2 regions of the Bacillus sp. Marseille-Q1617 genome follow, and region 2 is predicted to be linked to the other one. Evidence: predicted binding sites of a transcription regulator. Region 2 holds the regulator's gene; the other holds the start of a gene.
What was found. The regulator LexA, encoded in region 2, represses DNA repair genes until DNA is damaged. The targets are predictions, from matches to a motif close to CGAACATATGTTCG.
Positions count from the first base shown of each region.

Region 1: uvrB (excinuclease ABC subunit UvrB) is a predicted target of LexA. The motif match lies at 2,643-2,656, and genes of this name have one in related genera.

Region 1 is NZ_CAHJXM010000002.1:662,803-667,208, forward strand. It holds gene HWX64_RS14690 (phosphoglycerate dehydrogenase) at 1-291, shown strand, start outside; gene HWX64_RS14695 (alpha/beta fold hydrolase) at 369-1,139, shown strand; gene HWX64_RS14700 (HD domain-containing protein) at 1,206-1,847, shown strand; gene HWX64_RS14705 (CsbA family protein) at 1,921-2,151, shown strand; gene uvrB (excinuclease ABC subunit UvrB) at 2,780-4,406, shown strand, end outside.
Region 2 is NZ_CAHJXM010000001.1:1,802,104-1,806,509, reverse strand. It holds gene HWX64_RS08945 (recombinase family protein) at 1-223, opposite strand, end outside; gene HWX64_RS08940 (LysM peptidoglycan-binding domain-containing protein) at 237-563, opposite strand; gene lexA (transcriptional repressor LexA) at 722-1,342, shown strand; gene glnA (type I glutamate--ammonia ligase) at 2,086-3,420, opposite strand; gene HWX64_RS08925 (MerR family transcriptional regulator) at 3,459-3,875, opposite strand; gene HWX64_RS08920 (methionine gamma-lyase family protein) at 4,012-4,406, opposite strand, start outside.

The sequences.
Region 1 (4,406 bases), on a different contig from region 2:
CTTGAGACAGGAAACATCAAGCACGCGGTGAATCTTCCGGACGTAGAACTTCCTCACAGCGGGAAGATGCGCGTGACCGTGATGCATAAAAATATCCCGAACATGGTCGGCGGCATCACGACGACATTATCCGGCTATGCCGTCAACATCGCCGATATGATCAACCGCAGTAAAAATACGTGGGCCTACACGATGATCGACCTAGACCAGAAACTGACAGAAGAAGAGCAAAGCGACGTCAAAACGAAATTGAAAGCCATCGACGGCGTCGTTTCGGTCCGCCTAATCTAAAAATGATGACTAGAACTCCCTTAACCCGAGAACAATGTGTAGTAGATACTCACTCGGATTAAGGGAGGTTTTCATATATGCCAAGCGTACCCTATCAGGGTTCGACATTATACTTCGAGGATATGGGGGAAGGGACACCGCTCGTATTCCTTCATCCCCCGGGAATGGGGAGGATCGTTTTTTCCAAACAGCACACTCTTGCCAAGCATTTTCGGCTGATCATCCCGGATTTATCGGGACACGGGGATTCACCGTCCTTTAAGACATTTGTCAGCCTCGATTCCTATGCGGAAGAAATCAACTTCCTTCTGGATCACTTGAAGTTATCCACATGTGTACTCATCGGATACTCTGCCGGAGGGGTGATCGCGCAGGAGTTTGCATCACTATTTAAAAATAAGGTCTGCGCCCTCATCCTGATCGGGGCTTATCCGAAAGTGATACACAACAAACTGAAGCTGATGCATCTGGCCGGAATGAAGCTGGTCCGGAACCATCCCGTCCGCCTAGCTAAAATCATTTCCAAAGCGCACACGAAAAGCAAGATGGAACGAAAAGAACTGCTTCTTCATATGAATAAGGCGAATCCGGAAATCTGGTACCATTTTTACAAGCAGTCCCTTTATTATGACGGTATTGAAAAAATGAACCGGTGCAAGCTGCCGCTCTTGTTGATTTATGGAGAAAAATCGGACTGGCTGAACGATCAAATGGAGTGCTACAAGGATTGTCATCCAAAAAAAGTCTATATCATTCCAGGTGCCTCCCACCAAATCCCGACACTTCACCATGATGCACTCAATGCCATTCTGCTTGGGGAAGTGGAGGAACTGCTTAACGAGAACTGATTTTGTTTCCAGGAAAGAGAAAAAGGGTAAGTACATCCGGGACCATAAAAGAGAGAGGAGAATACTATGGGAATTCATCATTATTTCAAAAGTCTTTCCGACCTGGAGACGCTCGTCCGCTGTCCGGGCCGATTTAAATACCATGAACATAATGTGGCCAGTCATTCCTTCAAGGTAACGAAGATCGCTCAGTTCCTTGGAACCGTGGAGGAACAGGACGGGCAGGAAGTCGACTGGAAATCCCTCTATGAAAAAGCACTGAACCATGACTATGCCGAACTGTTCACTGGAGACATCAAAACGCCCGTGAAGTATGCATCCGTCGAACTCCGCGAACTGTTCAGCCAGGTCGAGGACGAAATGGTAAAGAAATTCATCTCGACAGAATTTCCTCCCCAATACCAAGAGGTATACAGAGGAAGGTTCAAAGAAGGAAAAGACGCATCACTGGAAGGGAAGATCTTGTCTGTGGCAGACAAAATCGATCTCCTGTATGAATCATTCGGTGAAATCCAGAAAGGCAACCCCGATCCGCTGTTCATGGAAATCTATCAGGGTGCATTGTCCACAATCGTAAAGTTCAAAGAACTGGAATGTGTCCGGTACTTCCTGGATTACATACTCCCGGATATGCTTTCCGAGAAATTCATTCCCCACAGTGAATTGAAAGAGCGGACGGAGAGATTGATCCAAGACGGGGAGGGATAGGGAGAAAATCCTTTCTTAAAAGAAGCATATTCGTTAAAATATGGTTATTCCCTTCAATTGAGGAGAGTGGACCGTGTCTAAAATCATACTGGGTATCTTTTTACCGGGATTGCTCGTGGTCCTGTTCACAAGGGTCACGTACAATCACTATGTCGGACTTATACTTACCGTAGCACTCATTGCTGCATCTGTTTCCAAAGGGTATACAGATTCCTGGTGGCTGATCGTAATCGACGCCGCCTCGCTGACCATCGGATTCTGGTACAGCAACCAAATGATGATCAAAGCAAGAAAAAATGCCTGAACACCGTTGATGAAACGGTGCTCAGGCTTTTTTCTTGTTGTGGATTGTGGATAAGTGATGTATTTTTGTGTATAAATGGATCGGGAAATAATTTATTCACATTGTGAATGCGTATTCATACACATTATTCACAGTTTATTTTCTTTTATGTGGATAAAATGAGTGTTTTCCACATTTTATAACAACTTATACACATAGTTATTCACAACCTGTGTGTATTTCTTTATTATTTGAAGGCCCGTCCCAGATTGCTTTAAAGCGTGAAAGTAAATGACGATTTTGTTGGAGGCCAGAAGTTGTCTGTTTCTGTCGAATTGTCGGTAAAACACCTAAATTTGTCCGCATTTTTCATTTTTTGTTGGTAAATCGAAAAAATTGTCCGTATTTCGTCCGTTTCTCCTCTAACTAATTCATCTTTCCCTCCTTATCCACACGCTCAATCATTCCAAAATATAAGATTTCTTTCCATATCCACAATCCACAAAAATAAACGAACTTTTGTTCGCTTTTCATTGGTTATTCCTGTATGATATGTGGTAGAATGTGTATAGATGAATGGACTGTGTTTAATTTGTGAATAAATAGGTAAATAACAAGGTACGGATCCTTTATTATAGGAGGTTTCACGGTGAAGGAACAATTTCAGTTAAAATCCAAATACAAGCCGGAGGGCGATCAGCCGAAGGCGATTGACAGATTGGTTGGAGGAATTAATGAGGGAAAACGTCATCAGACGCTGCTTGGTGCAACGGGTACCGGTAAGACCTTTACCGTTTCCAATGTAATTCAAAAAGTGGAGAAACCGACATTGATTATTGCCCACAACAAAACACTTGCCGGTCAGCTTTACAGCGAATTCAAAGATTTTTTCCCTGATAATGCTGTCGAATATTTCGTCAGCTACTACGATTATTATCAGCCTGAGGCGTATGTGCCCCAGACCGATACATTTATAGAAAAAGACGCGAGCATTAATGATGAAATCGATAAGCTGCGCCACTCGGCGACATCCGCTTTATTCGAGCGCAGGGATGTCATCATCATTGCTTCCGTCTCTTGTATATACGGGTTGGGTAACCCGGAAGAATACCGTGAGCTTGTCCTCTCCCTCCGGACAGGCATGGAGATTGAGCGGAATCAGCTTCTGCGCAAGCTTGTGGATATCCAATATGAACGTAACGATATCGATTTCCAGCGCGGTACGTTTCGCGTACGCGGGGATGTTGTGGAAATCTTCCCGGCGTCACGCGACGAACACTGTATGCGCGTGGAGTTTTTCGGGGACGAAATCGACCGTATCCGAGAGGTCGATGCACTGACGGGCGAAATCATGGGAGACCGTGATCACGTCGCCATCTTCCCGGCATCCCACTTCGTAACCCGTGAAGAAAAGATGCAGGTCGCAATCAAAAATATCGAAAAAGAACTGGAAGAGCAGTTGGCGATCATGAAGGAAGACGGAAAGCTTTTAGAAGCTCAGCGGCTTGAACAGAGAACCCGCTATGACCTTGAGATGATGAGGGAAATGGGCTTCTGTTCCGGGATTGAAAACTATTCCCGTCACTTGACGCTCAGACCGCCGGGTTCTACACCATATACCCTCCTGGATTATTTTCCGGATGATTTCATGATCGTCGTGGATGAGTCCCACGTGACCCTCCCGCAGATCAGGGGAATGTTCAATGGTGACCAGGCACGTAAAAAAGTCCTTGTCGACCACGGTTTCCGTTTGCCTTCTGCGATGGATAACAGACCGCTCCGTTTTGAGGAATTCGAAGAGAAGGTACAACAGCTTCTTTATGTATCAGCCACACCTGGGCCATATGAACTTGAGCACAGCCCGGAAATGGTCGAACAGATCATCCGTCCGACAGGACTGCTCGATCCCATCATCGAAGTGCGCCCGATCGAGGGGCAGATTGATGACCTTCTTGGCGAAATCAATGAACGCATCGAGAAAAATGAGCGTGTCCTCGTGACGACATTGACCAAGAAAATGTCAGAGGATCTTTCAGCCTACTTAAAGGAAATCGGCATCAAGGTCCAATACCTGCACTCTGAAATCAAGACGCTTGAGCGAATCGAAATCATCCGTGACCTCCGTCTGGGTAAATTTGATGTTCTCGTCGGGATCAACCTGCTTCGTGAGGGGCTCGATATCCCTGAGGTTTCATTGGTATCGATTCTCGACGCGGATAAAGAAGGTTTCCTCCGTTCCGAGCGTTCCCTGATTCAAACGATCGGACGTGCAGCAC
Region 2 (4,406 bases):
CTTGAATCAGCACTGCATCAATGGACTGGTCCTTTATTAAATCCAACAGTGTCAGGACACCTTGGCGGTCCAGTTCAAAACCACTTGCCTGATCCTTAATAATCGCTTGTACGTCAAATTGGTGCTCCTCTGCAAGCTTAACCAATTCCGCTTCCTGTCTTTCAAGTGAAGTTTCCTGCGTATCTTTCTTTGTACTCACCCTGCAGTAAATCGCAGCTCTCATTGAATCTCACCCTTTAGTCATTATTCATGGCAAGCTGTATATCGGAATGGGTAGAATAAGTGGAAGATTCTACAGGCAAAACCAGTGACATTCCTGGTTCGATCGTAAAAGATATAAGATTATTTTCTTTCCCCACCCATTTAATGAACTCTTCTCTTGTCATGGAATATTCTCCTTCAAACGTTTCTGCAATCGTCCAGAGAGTATCACCTTTACCTACAGTTACAGTTTCATAGGAAGGCTCGCTCCCTGTCGTTAAAAATAAATAGCCAGCTGATAAAAAAGATAATACAAAAAGAGTAATTATGTAAGAAAAACGATTCCAAATGTGTGTTAACATATAAAAGACCCCCATACGAATGTTTGTTCTGTTCTTTGTAACTTGATTGTAATACGAACATCCGTTTGGTGTCAACCGAAAATTCGAACTTATGTTTGTATCAATTGGAAAGACATGCTATAATGGGAACATAAGATCGATAATAGAGGTGCGTGAACATGACTAAATTGTCTAAACGACAGCAAGACATACTTCAATACATTAAAGTATCCGTGAAAGAAAAGGGTTATCCGCCTTCAGTCCGTGAAATTGGGGAAGCTGTCGGTTTGGCTTCCAGTTCCACGGTCCACGGTCATCTGGCAAGACTCGAAAGCAAAGGACTTATCCGCCGGGATCCAACAAAGCCAAGGGCAATCGAGATTCTCGATTTAGAAGAGGACACGATCCCCCGTCAAAAAGTTGTAAATGTTCCGTTGATTGGTAAAGTAACGGCAGGACAGCCTATTACGGCTGTTGAAAATGTCGAGGAATTCTTTCCGCTGCCTGAGCGCCTGGCTCCTTCAGATGAACAGGTTTTCATGCTTGAAATCATGGGAGACAGTATGATCGAAGCCGGTATTCTTGATGGGGACTTCGTCATCGTAAGACAACAGCAGACTGCTAATAATGGGGATATCGTAGTTGCAATGACGGAAGAAGACGAAGCAACAGTCAAACGTTTTTTCAAAGAAAAAGATTTTGTAAGGCTGCAACCGGAAAACTCAACTATGAGTCCGATCATTTTACGTAATGTATCTATTTTAGGGAAAGTCATCGGTGTCTATCGACAAGTCCATTAATTCCAGAAAAACGCTATTTAATTTACGGGTTCTGTTTTAAGGTACAAACTATAAAAATATTGAAAAAAGGGAAGCAAATCGTCATGATTTTGCAGCCCTTTTTTTATTGGATGTAACAAACTTTTTAAGGAATTCGGGTTCTAATTTGTATATTAATTTGTTACCGTAACTGCACTAAAATTGAAGCGTTACAGGTTTTTTATTATCTGGCTAACGTGTTAGTTTAGTCTACAAAGTTGGAAGATGTGAAAATGAGGTATATCCCTATTAAACTAAAAAACAGGTTGGTAATTTTCGGGTCATAGGATACCTTATCCTTTATAGAGTAACTAAAGATATAAATAAGGGAAATTTTCCTGTTAATCTGTTGAAGCTCGCTTTGACAGGGGTAAATAAGGGGAAAATTTCCTTCTAATCTTGCACAGATCCCCAATGTTAATGTTTTTTAAGTAAATAGAAGTAAAACTTCCTTTATTTTACTGTTTTCAATTCCATTTCTTCATTAAGGGAAATTTCTCCCCTTTTTGATCTTTCATCTGGCTCGGGTTCCGCTTTTGTTCACCTTCTCGGGTAAGATTAGCTGTAAACGCATCTGCAATTACTGCAACATTTTGCGGTGTAGATTGCAATTTTGTACTCCAAAACCGAACCCGTTACTATTTAATTGCATTTTTTTGTTTGGAAAACACATGAAAAAGCCAGCGCTGAGTCAGCGCTGGCTTTTTCCATGTGTTAAATGGGTATTAGTACATTTGGATATACTGTTCTCTTTCCCAAGGGTGAACTTGTGTACGGAACATATCCCATTCGATTTCTTTCGCTTCCACGAAGTGTTCAAAGATGTGGCCGCCTAAGGATTTAATGATCACTTCATCTTTTTTCAATTCTTCCAATGCAGCATATAAAGTGGCCGGTAAATCAGTGATACCTGCTTCTTCACGTTCCTTTTTATCCATTACATAGATGTTGCGGTCGATTGGCTTAGGTGCCTCAAGATTGTTCTTGATGCCGTCAAGACCTGCTGCAAGCAGGACAGACATAGCCAAATAAGGGTTTGCTGCCGGATCCACACTTCTAACTTCTACACGTGTACTGATTCCACGGGAAGCTGGAATACGGATTAACGGGCTGCGGTTTTGAGCTGACCATGCAACATAACATGGAGCTTCATAACCAGGAACCAGACGTTTATACGAGTTAACAGTAGGGTTCGTGATTGCAGTGAATGCAGTTGCATGCTTAATGGTTCCTGCCAGGAACTGGCGTGCAGTGTCACTTAATTGCAGATCTCCTTTTTCATCGAAGAAAGCATTTTTACCGTCTTTGAATAGCGACATGTTACAGTGCATTCCTGAACCATTCACTCCGAATAATGGTTTTGGCATGAACGTTGCATGAAGACCGTGCTTGCGTGCAATGGTTTTTACAACAAGTTTAAACGTTTGGATATCGTCGCAGGCTCTCAGCGCACTTGCATATTTAAAGTCGATTTCATGCTGACCAGGAGCTACCTCATGGTGAGACGCTTCAATTTCAAAGCCCATTTCTTCTAATTCAAGAGCGATATCACGACGGCAGTTTTCACCCAGGTCAGTAGGAGCAAGGTCAAAATATCCGCCATTATCATTCAATTCAAGCGTAGGCTCTCCATTGACATCTAATTTAAAGAGGAAGAATTCAGGCTCAGGTCCCAAGTTGAAGTCAGAAAATCCAAGCTCTTCCATTTCCTTTAGCACTCGCTTAAGGTTGTTACGCGGATCCCCTTCGAATGGAGTTCCATCCGGATTATAGATATCACAGATCAAGCGGGCAACCTTACCCTTTTCCGCAGTCCAAGGGAATACAAGCCATGTGTCAAGGTCCGGGAAAAGGTACATATCCGACTCTTCGATACGCACGAATCCTTCAATTGAAGATCCGTCAAACATCATCTTATTATCTAGTGCCTTCTCCAACTGACTGAAAGGGATCTCTACGTTCTTGATCGTCCCTAAAATATCAGTGAATTGCAGACGAATGAATTTAACACCCTCTTCATTCGCTAATCTAATCACATCTTCACGAGTATACTTTGACATTTACGTAATTCCTCCTCAGATTTATATAAGGTTATTTATTAATGAAAAAAGCGGGACATGTCTCCTTGACGCAAGGAAGCCCGATTAAACTTTCCGGAATGCATCAATTCATTTCGGAGTAATTTACGAAGCTGTTCGTCAGTAAGATCCTGTCTTGCTTTTTCTTCCTCCTGCTTACTTGTTTCAGACACTACTTTCTTTTCGTCCATGGCAGTCACTGAGAATATCTTCTTTATACCTGCCATATTCACCCCTTGATCTAACAAATCTTTAACTTCTAATAGTTTATCAATGTCATTCAAGGAAAAGAGCCTACGATTCCCCTCTGTACGTGCTGGAGAAATCAACTCATGCTCTTCGTAGTATCGAATCTGACGAGCCGTTAAGTCCGTGAGCTGCATGACAATACTTATAGGAAAGAGTGCCATCGTTCGACGAATTTCACTTCCACTCATCTCGATTCCTCCTTTTCTTTTCCTTCATGATTTTATTATATGTAATGTTAGAAGTTCTGTCAATGAAATGTTAGAAATTCTTACATGGAAACTCAAAAGAAAAGGATAGTCGATTTTAGACTATCCAATTAATACTTTAATATCCGTTATGAATGGTTATTAAACCTTTTTCCATTAAATTATCCAAGGCCGAACATACGGCTATTTTCACATGTGAATAGGTCAGTCCACCTTGTACATATGCGGTATAGGGTGGTCTGATCGGTCCGTCTGCAGATAATTCTATACTTGAACCCTGGATGAAAGTCCCCGCAGCCATGATGACATCATCTTCATATCCGGGCATATAATTCGGATACGGCGTAAAATGCGAATTGATCGGAGAAGCAAATTGAATGGCCTGGCAAAAAGAAATCATCTTTTCTTTGTCGTCAAATTGCACGGATTGTATAAGGTCTGTACGTTTGTCACCAGGGGCAGGATTGGTATTCATTCCGAACTCTGTCAGCATGGCAGAAGTGAATACAGCTC